One region of the Paenibacillus sp. Y951 genome, then DNA from elsewhere that is predicted to be linked to it. Evidence: a T-box and tRNA genes for the amino acid it is inferred to sense, from the RefSeq annotation. Region 1 holds a T-box; the other regions hold tRNA genes.
What was found. The T-box of region 1 lies ahead of leuS (leucine--tRNA ligase). A T-box ahead of a tRNA ligase gene usually reads a tRNA of that ligase, here a tRNA-Leu.
Positions count from the first base shown of each region.

Region 1 (8,337 bases):
GCTCTTGGCTTAGACGCTTCAGAAGAGGCTGATGCAGAAACCGGGCGAGGGAATACTTTACCACTCCGTTCCGCTGGTCCTTTGCTATTGCGCTCAGCAGATCCTCTGCCAGTGCGTTCTGAAGATCCTTTACCGCCTTTGTTGAAGCGATTAGAATCGTTTCCATTACTACGACCTCTAGACTCATAGCCGCTACCAGGTTTGCTCTTTCTATTACGGTCACGAGAGCCTTGACGATCTTCGCTATATTGACGCGGAGCAACTTCAAGTCCATCAACTCTACGAAGTGGTAATCGAGCTGAAATACCACGTTCGATCGCTTCAAGCTTCAATCTATCATGTTGTGTTACGAAAGTAATGGCAGTGCCAGTATGACCAGCACGACCAGTACGACCGATACGATGAATATAACTTTCAGCATCTAGTGGAATATCGTAGTTGTATACATGAGATACACCTTCAACGTCTAGTCCACGAGCAGCAACATCAGTAGCTACTAATATTTGCAGTTTCATATCGCGGAACTTCTTCATAACTTGTTCACGCTTCGCTTGTGTCAAATCACCATGTAACTCATCTGCATTATAGCCTGCATCCTGCAAAGCTTCTGTGAGCTTTTTGGCACGAAGCTTCGTACGGCAAAATATAACTGCAAGAAAAGGACTGGCCGTTTGTAATAGATGTAGAAGAGCATCCTGCTTCTCGCGATCTGTTGTTTCGATAGCACGCTGCTTAATGTTATCAAGCGTTACGCGCTCTGATTTAATATGAACGTTGATAGCATTTTTCGAATATTGTACCGCTAATTTGCGAATTGCTTCTGGCATAGTTGCCGAGAATAGCATCGTTTGTCTTGCTTTTGGCGTCTGCATAATAATGGACTCTACCTCAGGAAGGAAACCCATATGAAGCATTTGATCGGCCTCATCCAGTACAAGGTGAGAAATTTTACCGATATTGATACTACCTCTTCGCATATGGTCCATTAGTCGTCCAGGTGTTGCAACGATAATATGAGGTGCGTTTTTCAGTCTTTTTACTTGAGCGGCAACATCTTGTCCACCGTAACAAGCAAGTACAGTAGAGCCAATGCTGCTCGCAAGTTTTTTAACTTCGGCAGTAATTTGAATAGCTAATTCACGTGTTGGTGTAAGAATTAATGCTTGGACATGATCCTTGTCGGGGCGGATCAACTGTAGAATAGGAAGTGTGAAAGCTAATGTTTTTCCTGTTCCTGTTTGTGCTTGGGCAATCATATCTATACCATTGAGTAGTTCAGGTATAGCAGTCTTTTGGATAGGAGTCGGCTCGATAATTCCTTGTAGCTTTAACTGCTCCGCAAGCTGCTCTGCTACTCCTAATTGGGTAAATGAATTTGTCATTAATTGATATCCTCATTTCTACTTATCTTTTGATAGTATACCAGTTGTAATCAAGAAGTGCATCATATGCTTTCATATGGTATGCTAAACTATAGGGATTTTTATGCGAATAATAAGAATCGACAGATTTAATGAGTAACTTTTCTGTTTTTTTGAAGTATTATTGTAGGTGGAGAAGAGTATCAAGAGGCGATGAAAAGTTAGCTATATGCTTCCGTAGTGACTTTTCATTACAAGAAGAGTATCAAGAGGCGATGAAAAGTTAGCTATATGCTTCCGTAGTGACTTTTCATTACAAGAAGAGTATCAAGAGGCGATGAAAAGTTGTAGGAGGCGTTATGTATCGCTTTTGGTATTACCAGAGCTGAATTAGAAGGCTGGAAAGCGGCTGTTGAACAAGGTCATATCGCGTATTTGACGCATTATTGGCTAGATGAAAGATTTCCTGAAGCGCGAACGGTTACGAAGGTTGGCTGTAAGGACATTTCCAAATTAGTCGCTTGGTGTGAGCATTTTCAATTGAATCCGCTATACATTCATTATAGAGACCGCTACCCGCATTTTGATTTAGTTGGACCGTATCAGTATGAGGTGTTGAAAGCCGTTGGATTGCATGATCATATTTCCCGTTTTCATCTACATAAGAGCAATGAATAAAATGTGGAAAATAAAATTGGAAAGTTTGGTGTAGCATATGTTCTACCGAATCTCTCAAGTGGCCTTAGTAGCAGTGCTTACCTGTTTGGCGGGAATTAACTATACGTGGTATTCATGGTTTGATTATATGCTTTTAGGTATAGGTAAAGGCTTTTTATTACAAAGCTTAACGATATGGGGCTATGCCTCAATAGTGCTTGGAATTCTAGTGTTTGGGACATTGGCGTTTCGTAAGGTGATTAATGTTATTATGATCGATAAGCCATTAGAAATATTTATGGCGATTATATTTGTTATTCAATTGCCAATATTAAGCTTATGGTTTATGGCTGTAATTATGCAAGGGGCAGAAGCTTTAATCGGAGTAGTGGTACATTCTACTTTATTAATAATGATTGGATACAGGTTTTTGACAAGTCACCGTACACCTCGAAAACAGAAAGATCAGCAACAAGAAGAGGCAAGCGACTTGACACTATAGTATTCGATTTATATAATCAGATTATCTGTAAATATGTAATGCGTAGATGAGGAGTAGTACAATCGATATCAAGATCCCAGAGAGCCGGCAGTTGGTGCAAGTCGGTACTTGATCGAACGGAACTCGCCTCGGAGCAGTGTATGAATGTGATCTATAAATACACCGTATACCTGCGATAAAGGTGAAAAGTGAGTAGTAGATCAAGTAGATCACTACTAACTAGGGTGGTACCACGTGAGCATATCCTCTCGTCCCTAGCGTTAATCCGCTAGGGATGAGAGGATTTTTTTATAGAAGATGCTTCAAAAAGCGGATTTTGATAACGATGGTTATGCTGACGTAGCGTATTCGGCATCGCATCTGAAACGAACTTGGAAAGTACGGTTCGCGTGTACGTAGTAATGTACACTTGCGCTTCCGTCTTTCTCAAGTAACGTTCCACCTGCTCGGTTCTGAAAGCCCACTTTTTGAAGCTTCCATTGAAGCCTCGTGCTAAGGCTGGTCGCTTGTGTACTCGTGCCGTACACCTTGCTGGGTATTGCTTTGTTGACTGAAAAGATACGTTATAAACAAAAAGATTAGCGAATGCTTGCGATGTAACTTTTCATTAACTGAGAAGTTACATCGTGAAGACAATGAAAAGTTTTAGGAGGAATTCACAATGAATACAGAGCAATCACGTAATGGATATAGTCCGTTAACGATTGAACCAAAGTGGCAACAATATTGGGATGCCAATAAAACATTTAAGACGGGTGAAGATAAAGATAAGCCTAAGTTCTATGCACTAGATATGTTCCCTTATCCATCAGGATCAGGTCTACATGTAGGGCATCCTGAAGGTTACACGGCGACAGACATTATGTCTCGCTACAAAAGAATGCAAGGCTATAACGTCCTTCATCCAATGGGCTGGGATGCATTCGGCTTACCTGCTGAGCAACATGCTTTAGATACTGGCCAACATCCTCGCGATATTACGTTTGTAAATATCGATAATTTCCGTCGTCAGATCAAATCTCTAGGCTTTTCGTATGACTGGGATCGTGAGATTAGTACTACGGATCCTGAATATTACAAGTGGACACAATGGATTTTCATCCAACTTTACAATCGTGGTCTGGCTTATGTTGCAGAAGTTCCAGTTAACTGGTGCGAAGCGCTTGGTACGGTTCTAGCCAACGAAGAAGTTATCGATGGTCTGAGCGAACGTGGTAATCATCCAGTTGTTCGTAAGCCAATGCGTCAATGGGTATTGAGAATTACAGAATATGCTGAACGTTTACTTGAAGATCTTGAAGAGCTTGATTGGACGGAAAGTATTAAAGATATGCAGCGTAACTGGATTGGTAAGTCTACTGGTGCGGAAGTGACTTTCCCAATTGAAGGCTACGATGAATCACTAGTTGTATTTACAACTCGTCCAGATACATTATTCGGTGCAACGTATTGCGTATTAGCACCAGAACATGAGTTAGTTGCTCAAATTACTTCTGCTGAGCAACAAGATGCAGTTAAAACGTATCAAGAGCTAGCTTCGCGTAAGAGCGATCTTGAGCGTACAGATCTTGCCAAAGAAAAAAGCGGTGTATTTACGGGGGCATATGCAGTAAACCCTGTGAATGGAGCTAAAGCTCCGATCTGGATTGCTGATTATGTTCTTGCAGGATATGGTACTGGTGCAATTATGGCTGTTCCTGGTCATGATGCTCGTGACTATGAATTTGCCAAACAATTTGACCTTCCGATTATCGAAGTTGTATCTGGTGGCAATGTAGCTGAAGAAGCTTATGCTGGCGATGGTCCACATGTTAACTCTGATTTCTTGAATGGTCTTAACAATGCGGATGCGATGGCGGCAATGATCAAGTTCCTTGAAGAGCATGGTAAAGGGGCAGCAAAAGTAACGTATCGTCTACGTGATTGGTTGTTCTCTCGTCAACGTTATTGGGGAGAGCCGATTCCAATTCTTCACCTTGAAGATGGCACGATGAAAACTGTTCCTGAAGATCAATTACCATTATTGCTTCCAGATATGGATGCAATTAAACCATCAGGTACTGGTGAGTCACCACTTGCTAACGTAACGGAATGGGTGAACACGATTGATCCAGAGACAGGTATGAAAGCACGTCGTGAGACGAATACAATGCCTCAATGGGCTGGTAGCTGCTGGTATTACCTTCGTTATATCGATCCGAAGAACAATGAGCAGCTTTGTTCGCCTGAGAAGCAAGCGGAGTGGCTTCCAGTTGATCTATATATCGGTGGCGCTGAGCATGCTGTACTTCACTTGCTGTACGCCCGTTTCTGGCACAAAGTACTATACGATATCGGGATCGTAAATACGAAGGAGCCATTCCAAAAATTGGTTAACCAAGGTATGATCCTTGGTACTAATAATGAGAAAATGTCCAAATCTCGTGGTAATGTTATTAATCCCGATGAGATTGTTAATGAGTATGGGGCAGATACACTACGTATGTACGAAATGTTTATGGGACCGCTAGAAGCAACAAAGCCATGGAGCTCTAATGGTGTTGAAGGCTCTTACCGTTTCTTAGGTCGTGTATGGCGTCTATTCGTAACAGAAGGTGGAGAGCTTAATCCACGTATTTCTGATGATGCGCAAGCTAGTGATGCATTTATGCGTACATGGCATCGCTCGATTAAGAAAATTACTGATGATATGGATCATTTACGTTTCAATACGGCGATTAGCCAAATGATGATTTTCGTTAATGAGGCATATAAAGCAGAAGTTCTACCACGTAAAGCAATGGAAGATTTTGCGCAAATGATTTCACCACTTGCTCCGCATATATCTGAAGAACTATGGGAATTGCTTGGACACACAGGTACAATCACATACCAATCGTGGCCAACCTATGACGCAGCTTGGACTGTTGACCAAGAGGTCGAGATTGTTGTTCAAGTTAACGGTAAAATTGTCGAGCGTCTGTCAATCGCAGCTGATCTTGATCAAGCAGCGATGGAAGCAGAAGCAAAAGCGTTACCGAAAGTTGCAGAACTGATCGAAGGCAAAACGGTTCGTAAAGTTGTTGCAGTAAAAGGTAAGCTTGTTAATATCGTAGCTAATTAGTACAAAAAGAGATGGCGGACAATAATTATTGTCCGCCGACCTCTTCTTTATCAAATGTTTGATTGACTACTTCTAAATCCTCGTAATATTTGGCGTGTGTCGTCCTAATTAACTGATTGAAAATGCCAGTTGTTTCTTTGTTGAGCATATGGAGTGCCTTTGCAGTAATTCCACCAGGCACAGCAACCCGCTTTTGAACCTCTTCTGTGGTCATACCACCTTCAGTAAGGAGTAATCCTGTCCCAAGCAGCATATTGCTGGCAATTTTCATTGCCCCTTCTCTTGAAATTCCAGTTTCCTCCACCGCAGAATCAATAAACTGTTGCAGTAAAAAGGCGAAAAACGCAGGGCCACAGCTTGAAATATCCGAAACAATTCTAGTATAGCTTTCCTCAATTTTGATTGGCTCACTTATATAAGAAAGTAATTTTTCTAATTTTACTCGATAGCTCTCTTCGATTTGCTTCCCATAAATACAAAGCGTAGCGCCACTCCACATTTTATTCGTAATGCTCGGTATTATTTTGGCTACTCTACAATTTAATTCTCCTTCAAGATGAGATAATAGAACAGGACTCGTAATGGAAACGATAATTTGCTCCTCATGCACATAAGGCTTAATTTCCGAAATTACTGTGGCGAATTCATGAGGCTTAATGCATAAAAACACAATGTCAGTTTCACAGACAACATGTACATTATTACTTTCAACTTCAATACCGGGGTATTTATATGCTAATGCTTGAGCTTTCGCTATACTTCGATTGCTTACTTTAATTTGTATCGGTTCAACTGCTTCCGATAAAATAAAAGATTCAATCAATAGGCTCCCCATACTTCCTGCTCCGATAAATCCAATTTTCATCGCGATAACCTCCTAAAACTTTTCGAACGAATTATATTTACTTCTATGCAGCGAAAAGTTACCTCGTAAGTATAAGCAATTGTGAACGTGACGAAAGCTCTATTCTTTTATTTAACGTATTCCCTATGGCTTGTATGTTATGTCAATAAATAATGACAGAAGGTTGTGATTGTATTGAAACAAGATGGAACAAATATGTCACCATTAACATTTATCATGATCGGAATGCTCGTAACGGGGTTATTATTAGTAATTGTTGCGATTTTTGTGCAAGTTTCTGGAAATGAAAAAGTGGATGATGTATCGTTAACAGTTCTAATCGAAGAGCAAATTAAGGGGCAAGAGGAAGCTATTGGCGAACTTATATTGAATAAAGCGGATAATGAGGAACAACTAGCTGACCCTACAGCTAACAGAGCGGTAAGCGTAGAACAAAGCAATAGTGCAATAACTGATGTTGATTCTACGACAAATTCAACGAACACAAGCATTGTTGTAGAAGAAATAATAAGCGCACCACAATCTAATAAAATAGATATCAATACAGCTACAGTCGACCAACTACAACAGTTGAAAGGTATTGGTCCTTCAAAAGCAGCCGCGATTATTGCAGATCGAGAACAAAAAGGGAAGTTTAAAAATATTGCTGACATTAAACGAGTGAAAGGTATTGGCGAAAAACTTTATAGTGGAATAGAAGAAAGTATTGTAGCAGAGAGATAGTTCGGTCATAATGGAATTGGAAGCAGTTACAAAAAAAAGTTTACGCTTACGAAGAGACTTTTTATTAACTTAAGAAGTTATTCGAGAAGCGACAAAACGTTTAGGAGGAATTATTTATGACTGAAGAAAAGAAACTTTCCCTTGAAACGATATCGGTACACGGTGGTCAAACGATTGATCCAACAACGATGTCACGTGCAGTACCAATCTATCAAACGACATCTTATGGATTCCGAGATACAGACCATGCGGCTAATCTATTTGGACTTGCCGAGTTTGGTAATATTTACACACGAATTATGAACCCAACATCAGATGTATTCGAAAATCGTGTAGCGCAACTTGAAGGCGGAGCAGGTGCGCTAGCGGTTTCTTCTGGACAAGCAGCGATCACATATTCAATCTTCAACATCGCTGGTGCAGGAGATGAAATCGTATCAGCAGCTAGTTTATACGGTGGTACATACAATTTGTTTGCCCATACATTTAAAAAGTTAGGTATTACAGTGAAGTTCGTCGATCCATCTGATCCTAACAATTTCAAAGCTGCAATAACTGACAAAACAAAAGCTGTTTTTGCAGAAACGATCGGTAATCCGAAAGGCGATGTTATTGATATCGAAGCGATAGCAGCGGTTGCTCATGAGCATGGTATTCCGCTTATTGTAGATAATACATTCCCAAGTCCATATCTATGCCGTCCGATTGAACATGGCGCCGATATTGTCGTTCATTCTGCTACGAAATTTATTGGAGGTCATGGTACATCTATTGGTGGTATTATCGTTGACAGTGGTAAGTTCGACTGGGCAGCAAGCGATAAGTTCCCAGGGTTGAATGAACCAGATCCTACCTATAACGGCATTGTATATACAGAAGCGCTTGGACCAATCGCTTATATTATTAAAGCTCGTGTGCAATTGTTGCGTGATATGGGGGCTGCATTATCTCCGTTCAATTCATTCTTGTTATTACAAGGTCTTGAAACATTACATTTGCGTATGGAGCGCCATTGCTCGAATGCACAAGCAGTAGCTGAGTATTTGGAAGCACATGAAGCGGTTGAGTGGGTGAACTATCCAGGCTTACAAAGTCATCCTTCCTATGAATTAGCTCAAAAGTATTT
Region 1 is NZ_JBXCIY010000001.1:179,397-187,733, forward strand. It holds gene AC1TPB_RS00950 (DEAD/DEAH box helicase) at 1-1,382, opposite strand, end outside; gene AC1TPB_RS00955 (hypothetical protein) at 1,725-2,039, shown strand; gene AC1TPB_RS00960 (hypothetical protein) at 2,077-2,520, shown strand; T-box leader at 2,555-2,779, shown strand; gene AC1TPB_RS00965 (hypothetical protein) at 2,789-2,950, opposite strand; gene leuS (leucine--tRNA ligase) at 3,182-5,623, shown strand; gene comER (late competence protein ComER) at 5,649-6,488, opposite strand; gene AC1TPB_RS00980 (ComEA family DNA-binding protein) at 6,663-7,211, shown strand; gene AC1TPB_RS00985 (homocysteine synthase) at 7,328-8,337, shown strand, end outside.

Region 2 (8,337 bases), on a different contig from region 1:
ACCTCGTCATCTACAGTATTATCCCAAAAATCCATACTTGTCTTAGTCGCTTCTCCAAGATTTTTCAATGTATCCTTTTCACGCTTCATTTTTAGATTTCCAATAAAATCATGTACTTCTGCTGCATCTTGATCTGTGATTTTGTCAATCAAGCGTTTTAATTCTTCACGGTTCACACTCATGGACAACACCACCTTTCAATTCATATTATACCACTTAGGGCTTGTTTGAAGCACAGGATATTAAGTTTCTTGCAGAAATTAGTAATAGTTTGATTGGTTACATCCTGTATCCCATTACGTGGCACTCATTGGACGGGTTTCAATATATCCTTGGTTACGATAGGTGTCAGAAAAGCAGTAAACCATTCAGTTAGTTTAATCGGCGCAGAACGCTGTTTTGTCATATGAGCACGCTATACCATTACAATGTGTAGATAGATTTTACAATTCCGTTCGTAAAGCTGACATACTGTGTTCCGTACCTCCATACTTCAACTGAAATATTGTTTGAAGTTAACTTAGAAGTATCGGAAGGATGTCCCCATGATAGTTCAACTTGTGCTTTGCTCATGCCTATGTTGACCTTTTCAGCTTTAATAAGATTTATTTTTAAATTTCGCTAGCGTGCCTTGCTGTTCTTTTTTCTCCGTGGCGGCTGTTTCTGCTGAATTAACGAACAGCGTAGCTTTGCCGACGGATATTTTCATTTTATTATTGGACATAAAACATTTCAAAGCAAGTAATCTATAAAGCACATTTAATTTCAAATCACTATATCTGTCTAGGGCAAATTAAATAAACTTACATACATTAGTTTATCTTGATATAAGGTGGTGTTCTTGATGAAACACAAAAAGACTTTAGTTGTGCGCCTTAGACCTGGCCAAAGATTACTTGTAATTGCGAAAAAAAATCGTCGCCATCATTCCTAGATAGTATTAAATTCTGCATACAAAAAACTTGACGCCAACATGACGTCAAGTTTTTTTGTTTGAGTGCATCACTTAAAATACGCTCAACTCCATTATTTATGGCTTACCTAGTAATCAAGCACACGAAGTGCTAACGTAATAGCATCCGCACGAGTAGCTACTTTATCAGGACCAAATGTATTATTGCTGTATCCTACCACCAAACCATACTTAACTGCTGTAGCAACATAAGCTCTTGCATAAGCAGGAATGTTAGAAGCATCGGCGAAAGTTAACTCATCCTCTGATACAAGCTCTAGACCCAATGCTTTAACAATCATTACTGCCGCTTCTGTACGTGTAATGTCACCAGTTGGACGGAATGTGTTATCGTTATAGCCTGTTAGTATACCCGCCTCTACCGCTTGCTGAATATACTCTTTAGCCCATCCTTGAATTTTATCTGCATCATTATATTTCACTTCACCTTTTGCAGCTTCAAGTTTCATTGCGCGAACTAGAATAGCTGTGAACTCAGCACAATTAACTTCTTGATTCGGCTTGAATGAACCATCACTATAACCATTTACAAGTTTTAATGATACAGCGCGTTCGATCGCCGCTTTTGTTAAGGCTCAGGTGCTGTAGGATTGTTATGCTCATGAATTGCAGCTTGCAAAGCTGTCAAAGTAGTTTGCATTGTCGCTAACTTAGTAATATATGTATTAGCAGCTTCTGCATTTGCAATCGCTGACTCAAACGCCGTTGAGCGATCCGTTAGCGTCTCTGCTGCTGCAATAGCACTAATCAATTGAGCTTTCGTATTATCAATATCATTGCCAATAACTACTGTTACTTCATGAGAAGATAACAATCCTCCAGGAGTAATTTTATATTTTGTTGTTGCTGTAAATTGATCAGTAAGATCTTTCAACTCATATCTTTTCACAATTGTGTCAGCATTTTCAATAACCATTGTTCCTGGATCGTTATTAATAATAAACTCTAATGCAAAAGACTTAGTCATTTCTACTTCTAAAAATTGTGTACCATTATTTACAACAATGTAAGGATTCTTGAAAAATTCATTTACCTCTATTGAATGCCACTCTACAAGGAATAATTCATTTCTAATCCATGCCCTTGAATCTAAAACATCGAAACAACAAAAAACCCCCTTCAAGCTTAGCTTGAAGGGGGTTGGATTATTCAATGAATTTGCTACATAATAGAGTGAATCTAATAAATCAAATGGTGCCGAGAACCGGAATCGAACCGGTACGGTAGTCACCTACCGCAGGATTTTAAGTCCTGTGCGTCTGCCAGTTCCGCCACCCCGGCGTAGTACTATGTATACAATATTCAATTGAACAATCAGTCAACCTAGGAAATAATGGTGCCGAGAACCGGAATCGAACCGGTACGGTAGTCACCTACCGCAGGATTTTAAGTCCTGTGCGTCTGCCAGTTCCGCCACCCCGGCAAGGGTATGTAGCTAATGGTGGGCCCTGAGGGACTCGAACCCCCGACAAATCGGTTATGAGCCGACTGCTCTAACCAGCTGAACTAAGGGCCCTTAATAATATAATGATAACTCATTATGTCCAAAGGTTGGTTGCGGGGACAGGACTTGAACCTGTGACCTTCGGGTTATGAGCCCGACGAGCTGCCAACTGCTCCACCCCGCGTCATTGCTATTTCAAACGTTATCGCAACGGCGACATGTATTAATATACAACATTCAAACATATTACGTCAAGCATTTTTTAATATTTTTATTTATTTTTTATTTTCACAACTTTTATTCATAAAAATTACCAGTATTAATAGGTTTACACTGCTTTATACCTATGTACTATATTAATCCCCTTGAATTATTCAATAAATATTTCACTCCATATCTTCCCTTTAACGATTTGAATATTTCTATTTCCTGAGGACAATCAAGACCATACATCCAATAATCACTTTCCATTCTCTGTACAACACAACTTGCTTGAAACTTTGATTCATATAATCTAATCCAATATATCCACATCTATTGTTACCTCCCAAAACTTTTCGTAACTCCTTGATAGACTTCCTAGTAACGAAAAGTTACTTCGAAAGCATTAGCCAAAGATAACGATAGATTACCCATTTCACACAAAATCATTCCAATTAATAAATTAATGTAACAAAATAAGAAAAAATCCCCTTATCGCTAACAATGTTAAGTTCCAAGTATCGAACTTTCTACACATCGTCGACGATAAGGGGATTACTCTTTATTCTTCCTTTAGCTGAATCTGCGGTGATCTAATCGTAATCTTCTCACCATCAAACTCCATTAATACTTTATCTTTAATATCCATTGCCTTCAAATATTCTTTTGGAACTTGAAGACGACCAACTTTATCAACAACCACATAAGCAACATGCTCATTTTGTGAGGTATGCGCTGATAACGATACAAAGCCTTCACCATGCGAGCCGATCTCTGGGTTATGCTTCACAAATTCCGTACTCGTTAAGCCGTCTCTAATCGCAACAACGCGGTCAACTTGACTGGCTAAGGTCATATCATGGGTAACGATAACGATCGTGACACCGATCTCCTTATTCAGCCTACGAAAAATATTCATAATCATATCAGATGTCGCAGTGTCAACCGATCCTGTAGGCTCATCTGCTAGTAGCAGCTCTGGACGATTAGATAACGATATCGCAATCGCCACACGCTGCTGCTCACCGCCTGAGAGCTGATGCAATTTATTATGCATCCGGTGCTTCAAACCAACCCATTCTAGAAGCTGCGTCGCATACGTACGATCCAACTTTCCAGAAAGCATCATTGGCATTTCAACGTTTTCAAGAGCTGTCAAATACGGCAATAGGTTTCGAGCATTGTTTTGCCAAATAAAACCTACCGTATCCCGCTTATAGCTTACACGCTCTTCCTCAGTCATTTTCAACAGATCCCAAGGACCCACTTTAACTTGCCCTGCAGAAGGACGATCTAAGCCACCTAGCGTATTTAAGAGCGTTGATTTACCACTACCACTATTACCGATAATAGCCATCAATTCACCCTTCTCAACGGTTAGGTTCAAGCCTTGTAGAGCGACAACTTCCAAATCGTCAGTTTTATATATTTTTACTAATCCTTCACAATAGATCATGAATTATCGCTCCTCTCCCATTTTCACAGCTTGATGTACTTTAAGCTTTTTGATATGAAGGAGTAAGAACCCAGCACCAATTGACATCATCACAAGCACGACTAGCATCAATTGATTCGTATCGCTAGCTTGGAAGATAACACGGAATGGTGGAACCATTTCCGAGGCGTTGTCCGCCGATTGTAAAAATGGTAAGAAGATGTAGCTGACAACTTTACCAATACCAAATCCGAGTCCAATTGCAAGTCCCGCCGTCAATATTTGCTCAATCAGCAACATGCTAGTTAACTGTGACTTCGATAGCCCCATCGCACGTAACACACCAAATTGAACGACCCTACCCGACAAATTGAAGAACCAGTATAGTAGATAACCTGCTAGAGTAACCGCAATCGTAACGAGGAATCCAAGACTTAAAATCCCAAATACGCCACCTCTTGTCGGTAATTTCGATTGAATAAGTAGATCATTACGTACATCTTTCCATGTAACTACATCTAATTTATTAGCAGCTAGATTTTCAAGTAGTGGAGCAACAAGCGCATCCGGTTCCATCTTCACCCATACTTCATAAGGAATTAGCGGTAATTGATCATATATATAGTCCAAGTTAGCAATTAAGAACGGTTCACTATCTGGATATAAATTAGGCCAGAATGGAACGATGCCTTGCACTGTAAAATCTAATGTTCCATCTGTGAAACTTACTGAAATGAGATCGCCTAACTTCAATTGATATTTTTCAGCAATGTTTTCTGGTATTAGAGCACCATGCTCAGCCAATCCAAGGTATGACAAGTAATACGCCGGATCATAATCATACAAATCGTCTCCGAACCAAGCTACATCATAGAAATCTTTATTATCAATTCCCATAATTGTACCTTTCCCAACCGTCTTACCTGATACAATAATATTATTTTTGGACTGAAGTACTCTTGTAGCGGCTTCTACGCCAGGACTAGTTCGGAATACTTCGAACGGTGGTTCTGTATAGAGTAACTTCTGAGGTTGGTTATTATTCCCATTACCTCCACCATTTCCTCCGTTGCCGCCACCGCCGCCATTGCCTCCACCGTTTCCGCCGTTATTACCACCATTATTCCCGCCATTGTTATTGCCATCATCAGGTTTCTTCGTAGGAATCTTTTCAGGAATTCCGCCCCAATTCGTATGAACAATAACATCAGCACCATTTTTATACAGCGTTCGCTCCGTTGAGTTCAAGTCTATCGTACGAGCAGCCGAAGCATTATACACACCTAAACCGATCGTTAAAATAAGCAATGTCATCAATGGATAGTAGCCTTTAGAAGAACGAGATAATTGTGTTAACGTCAAGTAAGATGATACAGGTAAATACCTTTTACCTAGCCAATTGCATAGTGATATTATCCACGGGAAAATCCGCAGACATAGCAATCCAAGCGCAAAAATTGCTATTGCAGGTACAAAGAATAAAAACGGTTGAATTTGCATTTGATCACTTGATACGCCTGAATTAACAGTAAGTAATTGACGTTCATTGAACAAATACCAACCATAGATTGTAACGAGCACTAATATAATATCCAAATACCATTTTTGCCAAAATGGCTTTTTGTCAGATCGAGCCAAATCTTGTTTGTAACTAACGATGGAGGCTCTTGCGTACTGTACCGCTGGAATAATTGTTGCTAATAAAGCGACAACAACAGCTATAATTCCGGCAATAATCGTTTCTACAGAGAATCCAATCGTAATCGACTTACGATTGACAAAGGATAAAAATCCATCTGCTGATCCAATACTTTTGGACATAAACCAACCAATCAAAGGACCGATAACAAGAGCGATCAAACCAAGCATTATACTTTCGACGACATACATGCCTACAATTTGTCTTGTTCCTGCACCTCTACTGCGAAGGACAGCAATATCACTGCGTTGTTTATCTAGCGATTGTCTCGCATTCATCATAATGAAATAAATAACCATTGCTAGCATTGGCGCAGCTAAAGTAAATAGCATCGTTTGTAATTCATTACTTTGCGCCCGGAAAGCTTTCAATGTTTCGGCGAATGATTGCTCTACTTTCGTATCTTTAAGTCGTTGGTACAACTCAATATCTAGACGATTTAAAGTAGAAGCCAGTTCATTAATTTGACTACTTTTAATTTGTGAAAGATCAAATGAATAATACCAAGATGCAGACTGCAAGAAATTATTTTGTTTTTTCAGTAGTTCTTCTTGAAACAACGTTTCATTAACAAACAGTGTTCCAAATTGCGATTCTACCCCTTGAGCCCAGTACGCATCAGAAATGTCTGTTGGCGATACAATACCAACAATTTGCACAACGATTTGTTTACTATTATCAGCACGATAATAGTATAGATCGCCAACATGCACATCATTACGATACATGCCTTCTTCAATCATAACCGCTTCCAGTACGCCTTTATCGGTAAGCTTGTCACTGAACCATTGTCCTTGTACAAGTTCATTATGTTCCTGTAAACCACTCATCGATTGAATATTTAAGGAACGTGTGCGACTCGGATCTACTTTATCAGGAAAGACTGGGGTCACATTACTAGGACGTATTCCATATTGTTGCACGAAGGTATCAAACGGGAAACCTATCGTTTTGGGAATATCATCCTTAATATATTGCTCTACAGAGAGCAATCCATCCATATTATTGCCATTTGCAGGTACGCCTTGATATTTCATCATTAAAGATCCTGCAGGCTTACTTTCACTATCTACCTTCAATTGTTGTGCAATGACGCGTTTCAAAGCTCCATCTGCATACATTGGAATACTTGTGGCAAATGCGACAGCAACAATAAGTCCTAACAAAGTACTTAATGTTAGCCAACGAGTATTCCACATTTTACGGAAAATAAAGCGAAAGAAGGGTACACCCATATCTTATCTCCCTACTACTTTCTGACCAGGCTTTAAGCCTTGTAAAATTTCGACTTCAGTAGCAGTCTGCTGTCCGACTTCTACATCTACTTCACTTTTTTGCCCTTTTTCATCAACTACTTGAACATAAGTACGGTTACCTATGCTTCTTAGTGTAGATGGTGGGATGACAATCGCATTTTCTGTACGACTAGTGATGACGTTAATAGAAGCAGTTAGACCGCGAGCCGCTCCCTCAGGTAATTTATCAATCTGTACAATCATATAATCCTCGATACGATCAATTTCACCTGCTGCACCGCCTGATCCGTTTCCACCATTATTAGAATCAGTAGATTTAGTAGGAAGTTGTTTCACTTTTCCTTTAATGGAACCACCGTTACTAATAGAAACCGTAGCTTCCATACCAATAGCAACTTTTTCTTGCTCTGTTTTTGTTAATTTCGCGCCTGGAACAAGCATTGTTGTATTGGCTACAATGGCAATCGGAGCATAAGCTTTAATAAGATCGCCTTTTTTTGCAGTTAGCGATACGATCGTGCCTGAGAATGGTGCTGTAATGACACCTTTTGCAATTTCTACTTCCGCATCAGCTAGCTTCTGTCTCTTTTCTTCAAAAGCGATACGTTCAGATTCGTATTGAGCTTGATCCATCTCATCTCTTGAACGTAGTAATTCCTTCATGGCTAGTTCATCGCGTTGAAAAGCGAGTTTATCTAGACGTAAAGTTTTTTGCAGTTCACTTACATCAAGCTCTGCAATGACTTGTCCAGCAGTAACTGTATCACCTGTCTTCACGTGCACATCTTTTACATTAAGATCACCTTTAGTGAAATACATCGTTTCTTCTTCTAATGAAATAATTTTACCAATAACTGTTACCGTTGTTTCTAATGTTTTCGTAGCAACTGTATGCTCTGGCTTTTGCGAGATTTTCGGAGGAATAATATTAGGTATAACTTCCTCTTCTTTTTCATTCGGTAATAGACTACAACCACTTAATAATAGTGCTAGAATAACCATTGATATACTTGCTTTACGAGATAAATTTGCCATCCACCATTTCATAAACATGGTCTGCAACCTCCAAAATTGTAGGATCATGTGTCGTCATACATATCGAAATTTGTTCATACTTAATAATGCTTTGAAATAACGCCATTACTTGTGCGGACATCGCAGTATCCAATTCAGCAGTAGGCTCATCTGCAAGTAATAGAATTGGACGATGTGCAATAGATTTTGCTATAGCAACACGTTGTTGTTCACCACCAGATAATTCATACGGGCGATGATGCATACGTTTTTCAAGTCCAACAAGTGTTAAGCATTCTTCAACGCGCTCTTTCC
Region 2 is NZ_JBXCIY010000003.1:270,805-279,141, reverse strand. It holds gene AC1TPB_RS06295 (DUF2281 domain-containing protein) at 1-182, opposite strand, end outside; gene AC1TPB_RS06290 (S-layer homology domain-containing protein) at 1,042-1,422, opposite strand; partial or broken gene AC1TPB_RS06285 (S-layer homology domain-containing protein) at 1,456-1,530, opposite strand; gene AC1TPB_RS06280 (hypothetical protein) at 1,542-2,204, opposite strand; tRNA gene AC1TPB_RS06275 (tRNA-Leu) at 2,166-2,254, opposite strand; tRNA gene AC1TPB_RS06270 (tRNA-Leu) at 2,308-2,396, opposite strand; tRNA gene AC1TPB_RS06265 (tRNA-Ile) at 2,413-2,489, opposite strand; tRNA gene AC1TPB_RS06260 (tRNA-Met) at 2,526-2,601, opposite strand; gene AC1TPB_RS06255 (hypothetical protein) at 2,769-2,951, opposite strand; gene AC1TPB_RS06250 (ABC transporter ATP-binding protein) at 3,181-4,074, opposite strand; gene AC1TPB_RS06245 (ABC transporter permease) at 4,078-6,987, opposite strand; gene AC1TPB_RS06240 (efflux RND transporter periplasmic adaptor subunit) at 6,991-8,061, opposite strand; gene AC1TPB_RS06235 (ABC transporter ATP-binding protein) at 8,024-8,337, opposite strand, start outside.
Region 2: it has a tRNA-Leu gene. The T-box ahead of leuS (leucine--tRNA ligase) is inferred to sense a tRNA for this amino acid. The anticodon was not compared.

Region 3 (8,337 bases), on a different contig from region 1:
AGATTTGTATCGTCCTTACCGTCAGAAGCGTAAGACGAGAGCGAGTGTAGCCAAAGAAAAAGGGCTTGAACCGCTCGCAGAGTGGTTGTTAGCTCAGAACAGTCCTATCACCCCGTTAGTTGAAGCGGCACGTTATATCGACGCTGAGAAGGGCGTAGAAAGCGCTGAAGATGCGTTGGCAGGTGCGAAAGATATTATTGCAGAGCAATTAGCAGATGATGCGAAGATTCGTACTTGGGTTCGAACGTTCACATTTAGCAATGGTATATTGAAAACGGTTGTGAAGGATGCTGAGACGGAGTCAGTATACGAGATGTACTATAACTATCAAGAACCTATCAGTAAATTGCCATCGCATCGGATACTTGCGATTAATCGTGGGGAACGGGAAGAAATTTTGAAGGTTAGCTTCGTACTAGATAGCGAGCGAATTGAACAGTATATGCATAGGCAGACAGTGAAGCGGGATGCTCCTTCAAGCTCAGGGGTCATTCAAGTTCTTCAAGAGGTAATTGTCGATGCGTATAAGCGTCTACTAGCGCCATCGATTGAACGAGAGGTGAGAACAGAACTGACAGATAAAGCTGAAGTTCATGCGATCGATATTTTCTCGGAAAATCTTCGTAATCTACTATTGCAGCCTCCTGTTCGTGGCAAACGAGTGCTCGGAGTCGATCCAGCCTTCCGAACTGGCTGTAAGCTTGCAGTCATTGATGATATTGGGAAAATGCTAGAGGTTGGCGTCTGTTATCCTACAGCGCCGCATCATAAAACTGCTGAAGCTGAGAAGCAAATTAGCAAATTAATCGATACGTACGATATTGAACTGATCGTTATTGGTAATGGAACTGCGTCACGTGAGACGGAGCAATTTATTGCAGCGCTTATCAAAAATCATGCAAAAGCAACGCAGCTGAAATATATTATAGTGAATGAAGCGGGAGCAAGTGTGTACTCTGCTTCCAAATTAGCAGCGGAAGAATTCCCTGAGCTTGATGTTGCTGAGCGCAGTGCTGTATCTATCGCAAGACGTCTGCAGGACCCGCTAGCCGAGCTAGTGAAGATCGAGCCAAAAGCAATTGGCGTGGGCCAGTACCAGCATGATGTTAGTCAGAAAAGGCTGGATGAGACGCTGACTGGTGTTGTAGAATCAGCAGTTAACCATGTTGGAGTAGACGTCAATACGGCATCTGCATCACTATTATCTTATGTAGCAGGGATTAATGGGACAATTGCCAAAAACATTGTGAAATATCGCGATGAGAATGGGCGCTTTGTTAAGCGTGCTCAGCTGCAAAAGGTACCGCGTCTGGGTGCCAAATCATTTGAGCAATGTGTTGGTTTCTTGCGTATAGCTGAAGGTGAGCAACTGCTAGATAACACACCAATTCACCCAGAGTCTTACCGTGTGGTGAAGGCATTATTGAAAGAGCTTGGTATGAAGGAGCAAGCAGTTGGTAGTGAACAACTGGCATCTGAACTTAAAGCTCTGAACATAGAAGAGACTGCGGCTAAGTTAGAGGTTGGCGTGCCGACGATGAAGGATATTGTCGATAGCCTATTACGACCAGGCCGTGATCCTCGTGAGGAATTACCAGCGCCAATCTTCCATACGGATGTACTGAATATCGAGGATTTGACGAAAGATATGGAGCTGCATGGTACTGTGCGCAACGTGATCGACTTTGGGGCATTTGTTGACATTGGCTTGAAGAATGACGGACTTGTCCATATTTCACAGCTTAGTGATCGCTTCGTCAAACATCCGATGGATGTTGTTTCGGTCGGAGATACAGTAACCGTATGGGTGCTGGAAGTCGATATGAAGCGGAATCGTGTAGGGCTAACGATGAAGAAGCCTCGCTAGAAGAAGTTCGATTCGATCTTATGTCATTGTTCCAACTGGAGACCGCTCACCACTAGCGATTAGTTCTCTCCGCTTAAGCCATACCAAGTCGATCGCATGTGTTCGTGAAATAAGCCCAAAGCTTTTATCGGCTTTGGGCTTATTTCAATTGCTATTGGATTTATAAGATTAATTAGAATCAGCTTCCGAATTTACATGAAAGTTGTGGGTACGATAGAAATACCAACAATCATTAAGTAGACGAATTTGCCGACGATCACGTTTCAAGAAAGCTTTCATTAATTGATTGCGAAGCCAATGAGGCATGAACAGTTCCTCCCTCCAGCCTAGGCGATGATGATTCATTACCATATGGCATTTGGAGATTATAGGTGTCTGTCTGCCTAACAAATGCGACAGCTATCAAATGTTACTATAAGATGTAGTTCAAAACTAACATGGTCATTAGGCCATGTTAGTTTTGAACATGCACTATAATTGTTGATCTTCTAGCTCTTCATACCATTGTTCAAGCTGGGCTTGAAGGGCACGAATTTCAGTAAGTAAAGAAATTAATGGGTATGATTTTTCTTTGACAGCAGCAAAATCTGCCTCAAGTTCATTAATGTAATCAAGACCAGATTGAATGTGAACGAGATCGGTATGGAGTTCTACGGCATCACATTCAGCAACTGCGTAAGGTAAGTTAGGTACTTCATCCGCAGTAAGCTTGTCGATTTCTTTACGAAGACGCAAATTCAATGCGCTTAACTGATAAGCGTGAGTTGCGGGCATTTCTATGAATGTTAGCTTAGTTTGTTGTTGCATTAACACATAGCGCATAATAGCCATAATAAGTTGGTACTCTCCCCTCAAATAAAAGCATATTCTACTTGACAGTGTAGCCTATTGTAGGCTTACAATTCAAGTAGTTGGAAGATGCTTCTGATGTGACTTTTTTGTTCAGGGGAGTGCATCAAGAAGAAGGTAAAAAGATTTAAGGAGATGCGTTCGAAGCTACTTTTTGTTTGCGAGATAGTGTATCAGGAAGATAATAAAAAGTTTTAGATTATACTTCCGAAGCTACTTTTTGTTTGCGAGGAAGTGTATCTGGACGAGAAAAAAAGTTTTAGAAGGTGAAAAATGATGGATGATCAGAAGTTGCAACAATGGGTGGAACGTGTTTCGCTGCAATATTTTGACAGAGCGTTTCTACATACTGCGACATTTAATAGTCGATTGAAAGCAACAGGTGGACGCTATTTCACGAATAGTCATAATATAGAGATTAGTCCTCACCAGTTAGAGGCATTCGGACAAGAGGAAACTGAGAAAATAATTAAGCATGAACTCTGTCATTATCATTTGCATATTTTGAAACGGGGATATAAACATCGCGATATGGATTTTAAGCAACTACTGGCTCATGTCGGTGGTTCCCGCTATTGCAATACATTACCAGAACGAAGCAATCGTACAGGTGCGAACTATAAGTATCTGCTTACGTGTAAGGAATGTAAGCTGAAATATTATCGCAAGCGTCGGATGGATGTAGGCAAATATAGATGTGGAAAATGTGGTGGGCAATTAATGATAAAAGAGCTTGACAAGCTATAACGTACATGGTAAATTATTAAGTGTTCGCTTTATCTTATTGTTGTTCCCTGATAGCTCAGTTGGTAGAGCACTCGACTGTTAATCGAGTTGTCACAGGTTCGAGTCCTGTTCGGGGAGCCATTATGGGGAAGTACCCAAGTGGTTCAAGGGGACCCTCTGCTAAGGGGTTAGGCTGCGCAAGTGGTGCGTGGGTTCGAATCCCACCTTCTCCGCCATATTTTTTTCTTGGTAGGCTTGCTTTTAGAGGACCGTCAAGCGGTCTTTTTTATTTGCTAAAAATACTCGGGAAAAATCGCGAAAAAAAGTATTGCATTGTGAAAAAAAACGTGATAAGATACATCTTGTCGCTTTTCAAGACAGTCTAAGATGGCCCGTTGGTCAAGTGGTTAAGACACCTCCCTTTCACGGAGGTAACAGGGGTTCGAGTCCCCTACGGGTCACCACAACCATTCTTATGAGAGCAACTCACATGAGTAATGATTATCATGCGAGCCATTAGCTCAGTTGGTAGAGCACCTGACTTTTAATCAGGGTGTCGAAGGTTCGAGTCCTTCATGGCTCACCAGTTTACTTCTTAAGTCAAGTCAGCTGGATGAATGGTATAATAATGTACAATTTGGCAATAGCCATCATATAGTGGAGCCTAGTATACTTGTATACTAGGTTTTGTTGTTTTATGGTGTGCCTTGCGAAATTGGCGAGGTAGGCCATGAAATTAGTGTCTGTCTGGTAGTGATTAGAAGGAACACCACTTTACAATTAAGACAGATTACTGTAATATACAAAAAGTATGAACTAACAGATTAGTGGTCGATGCCACTAGTAATACATGAAAACTGTTAGAGGTCTCAGGGAATTCAACTGAGAGTGATTCATTCATCGACGTGCGGTAGTGGCGGAACGGCAGACGCGCTAGCTTGAGGGGCTAGTGGGGGCAACCCCGTGGAGGTTCGAGTCCTCTTTACCGCACCATATATGACCTTATCGTGATTTTACATAATTGAATTAGTTAGTGTGCAGGGCTGCACACGATATTATAAACTAGACCACTTTCTTTTCAGAACACAATTCTGATGGGAGGGTGGTTTTTTTGTTATTGAAGCGGCGTGTTCCCATTATGTGGTATAATAGGAATCTAATATGCAGAACTAATTGAAGTTAGGAGTGAAGAGATGAATCTTAACAAAAAGCTTTTGATTGTAGTGAAGATGTGTTTATTCATGTTAACTTGTTTGCTTATAGGTGCTTGTGGTCAAATTGAGAAATTTGAAACCATTGAAGTTTATATGATGGAAACTTATGATGATAATCAAAATGATGAAGGTTTATTTGAAGCGACGGGTTACGTTATAGCTAATGCAATAACTATTATCGAGGAAGGGAAAACCTATATAAAATCAGATGTTAAAGCTATTGAGGATTTTTATAATATGGAAGGTAATTATATACGAACAGAAATAAGCCATTCCTATATAAATAAATCTAAAATGTTACTCACTGAAGAAGGAAAAACCCTCAAAGAAGAACTTCAAGAAACCTCCACAATCCTTATAACCTCTGATAATGCAAAGAATTTTAAATCAAACAATATGACACCCGAAGAAAAAACACAGGTGAAAGAACATGTACTAGCTATGATGGATAAGCTGTAAGAAATGATTAGTTTAATGTGAATCAGCCTTTGTGAATCAAGTTGATAATGGTCTTTTTATTACTGGAATAACTAAATTATAATATAGTTCGAATTCTGACTATGAAAAGATTTATAGCCAAAACCTATCACTCCTATAGTCATTATGTATTTCAGTAATAAGCCTCTTTCTTATATGATAGTGAAAACTTAACTATAGCGGAGGTTGATTCAATGAATAATCATAACGAGATAATATCTAGCTTTAATGAGGTTGCGCAGCAATATGATGAACAACGCAAAAAGTTAATTCCTTGTTTTGATGATTTTTATGGCATAGCGGCTGCACTTGCGAATAGTAATAAACCATCGCCTACTATTTTGGATTTGGGTGCTGGAACGGGATTAATGTCATCATTGCTATTGAAAAAGTTCCCTGATGCTTCGATTACTTTAATTGATATTTCAGAGAAAATGCTCGATGTAGCTAAGTTAAGGCTTCAATCGTATCCCAATGTTAACTATGTCGTAGCGGATTATACTAACTATATAGCACAAGAGAAGTTTGACATTATTATATCAGCGCTTTCCATTCATCATCTAACGGATGTACAAAAATATGAATTATATAAAAATAGCTATAGCAATTTGACTGATTCCGGTATATTTATTAATGCTGATCAAGTTCTTGGAGAAACGGTCTATCTTGATTCTCTCTATAAATTAGATTGGAAAAGCAAGGTAGAAGCTAGTGATCTAAGTGATGAGGAAATCACATCAGCATATGAAAGAACAAAACTAGATAAAATGTCTAATTTACAAGATCAATTAAAAGCTTTGAAGAGTATTGGCTTCTCAGATGTGGATTGTATTTATAAATATTTTAACTTTGTGGTGTTATATGGAAGAAAATCGTAGAAATTGTGAATTAGCCTTGTCAAACCCAACAAACATAGTTATACTGCTTTAAGGAAAAAGGGTATGTTTTCCATACAATTATACATATGAGGGAGAAACGAAATGAAAAAGATAATCGTATTAGTACTTGCGATGATGTTACTTGTACCAACTGGAGTGTCGGCAGCAGCCAATTTATCCGTTATTAAGGTGTATGTTGATGGCGAGCAGCTTGTATTTGATATTGATCCTATTCAAACGCAAGGAACTACGCTAGTCCAATTTACGACAGTTTTCAAAGCGTTAGGGTTAGACTACTCTTGGGATCAAAAAACTAAAACAGTTACTGGATATAATGATGATGTTACGCTTAAATTAACGATTGGTAATAAAACTGCCATTGTAAATGGAGACAAAGTTCCATTATTAGTTGCTCCAGTAGTGAAAGATGGAAACACATTGATCCCACTTCGCTTTGTAAGTGAAGCAACAGGTGCTGAAGTTGATTGGAACAAAGTTACACGTACGATTACAATTGATTCGTATTTTATACCTTTAGTATTTGACACAAACACTCTAAGTGATGCAACTTGGGGTATGACTATGAAACAAGTGAAAGATGTAGAATATGGTAGACTCTTCGCTTCCGATACAGATTATTTATACTTTGGTGGTATTTACGCAGGCGGCTATGATGCTGATGTAGAATATGAGTTTGCGAATAATAAACTAGGCAGAGCAACGTATTATGTAGACACTTATTATGACGATAATATGGACTATATTTACGCTACGTATGATTTATATTATGAGCTTGAAGCAGCATTTGGCGAGCCAACAGTAGATCTTGAATTTTGGTCAGAAGATATAGTTGATGAAGTGGATTTTGAAAAGTATGGAGATAGTCTTGTTGCAGGCGATGTTGATTTACTATCAGTATGGAAATTAGCAGATACTGAAATTGCTCTTCTGACAACGGTTGATGATGACGGTGAACCGTATGTTTGTATCATATCATCAGGACTTCAATACTTTAAACCACTATTCAAAGAGTACTACTAAAGGAATTTAGCTATAATTATTAAGCTTCATTACATATAAAGATAATGTTATCTTTTTATGTAATGAGGCTTTTTTTATAGAACTATGAGGTGAATAATGGAATCAATGATTGAACTTAGAAAAGCAAGTAAGTCGTTTTCAAAGGATAAGATGGTTATAGATCAAATCAGCATTAATTTGGTGAAAAATCAGTGTATTGCAATTTTAGGTCATAATGGCTCTGGCAAATCTACGGTTTTGAAAATGATTGCAGGCCTTATACCTTGTACTTCAGGTGACATTATTTATGCAGGAGACTGTAAAATCGGCTATGCACCTGAACAATTTCCGAAGTTGAGATTTACTGCAGAACAATATTTATATGCAATGGGGCGTATTCAGAGGCTACATAAGTCCGAATTAAAGCAGGAAATAATAAAATTACTTCATAAGTTTAACTTGAACGAAAGCTATAACATGACGTACTTTTCAAAAGGCATGCTTCAAAAAGTTAATTTGTTACAAGCTGTGCTTGGAAACCCTACTGTACTTATTCTTGATGAGCCACTCTCAGGATTGGATGCGAGCTCCCAAATTGAATTAATAACAATGTTGCAACTATTCAAAAATGAAGGAATAACCATTATTTTAACTTGCCATGAAAATTCTCTGCTCAATGGAATTGCTGATCGCATTATAGTAATTAAGGACGGCAAAGTTCATTCCGATAATCCCAATATACAAAACAGAGAGTCATTATTCAAAATTATTTACACTAGTAATGGAAGTACTGAAGTACCTATTTCTCACTGTTTTAATCTAGAAAAGATTCTATCTCACAAGTATGGTAATGAGCTAATTGTTAAAGAAGAGCATCGGGATTATGTTATGTTACAATTACTACGACATAAATATTCTATTACTTCTGTAACTAAGGAAATAGAGCGAAAAAGTGTGTTAGAACTTACGAGCTATGATCCAGAGGGGGAATCTAGTTGAACCTTCATTTGATCAACTATTTATTGAAAAGCTATATTCGTTCACATCGGTATTTTCCAGCTTTAATATGTTTTTTCCTATGTTTAATGATAATGTATTCCTATAAGCCTAATCCGATTATGGAAACTTATGCGTTATCTGCAGTTTTCCTATATCTGATATCTGCGTGGCTTTGTTATAGTTTTATTAATTCTACCAATCCAATACAAGGTCAAATAATTTCTCTACATGCTGGCAGTATACGCGCATATTTAATTGGGAAAATAGTAATGGTATCTGTGCTTTGTTGTGTATTGTGCTTAGTTGC
Region 3 is NZ_JBXCIY010000008.1:178,310-186,646, reverse strand. It holds gene AC1TPB_RS13875 (Tex family protein) at 1-1,867, shown strand, start outside; gene cmpA (cortex morphogenetic protein CmpA) at 2,036-2,173, opposite strand; gene AC1TPB_RS13865 (hydrolase/acyltransferase) at 2,339-2,698, opposite strand; gene AC1TPB_RS13860 (SprT family protein) at 2,993-3,463, shown strand; tRNA gene AC1TPB_RS13855 (tRNA-Asn) at 3,508-3,583, shown strand; tRNA gene AC1TPB_RS13850 (tRNA-Ser) at 3,588-3,678, shown strand; tRNA gene AC1TPB_RS13845 (tRNA-Glu) at 3,832-3,906, shown strand; tRNA gene AC1TPB_RS13840 (tRNA-Lys) at 3,953-4,028, shown strand; tRNA gene AC1TPB_RS13835 (tRNA-Leu) at 4,350-4,435, shown strand; gene AC1TPB_RS13830 (hypothetical protein) at 4,636-5,115, shown strand; gene AC1TPB_RS13825 (class I SAM-dependent methyltransferase) at 5,328-6,011, shown strand; gene AC1TPB_RS13820 (copper amine oxidase N-terminal domain-containing protein) at 6,114-7,052, shown strand; gene AC1TPB_RS13815 (ATP-binding cassette domain-containing protein) at 7,149-8,030, shown strand; gene AC1TPB_RS13810 (hypothetical protein) at 8,027-8,337, shown strand, end outside.
Region 3: it has a tRNA-Leu gene. The T-box ahead of leuS (leucine--tRNA ligase) is inferred to sense a tRNA for this amino acid. The anticodon was not compared.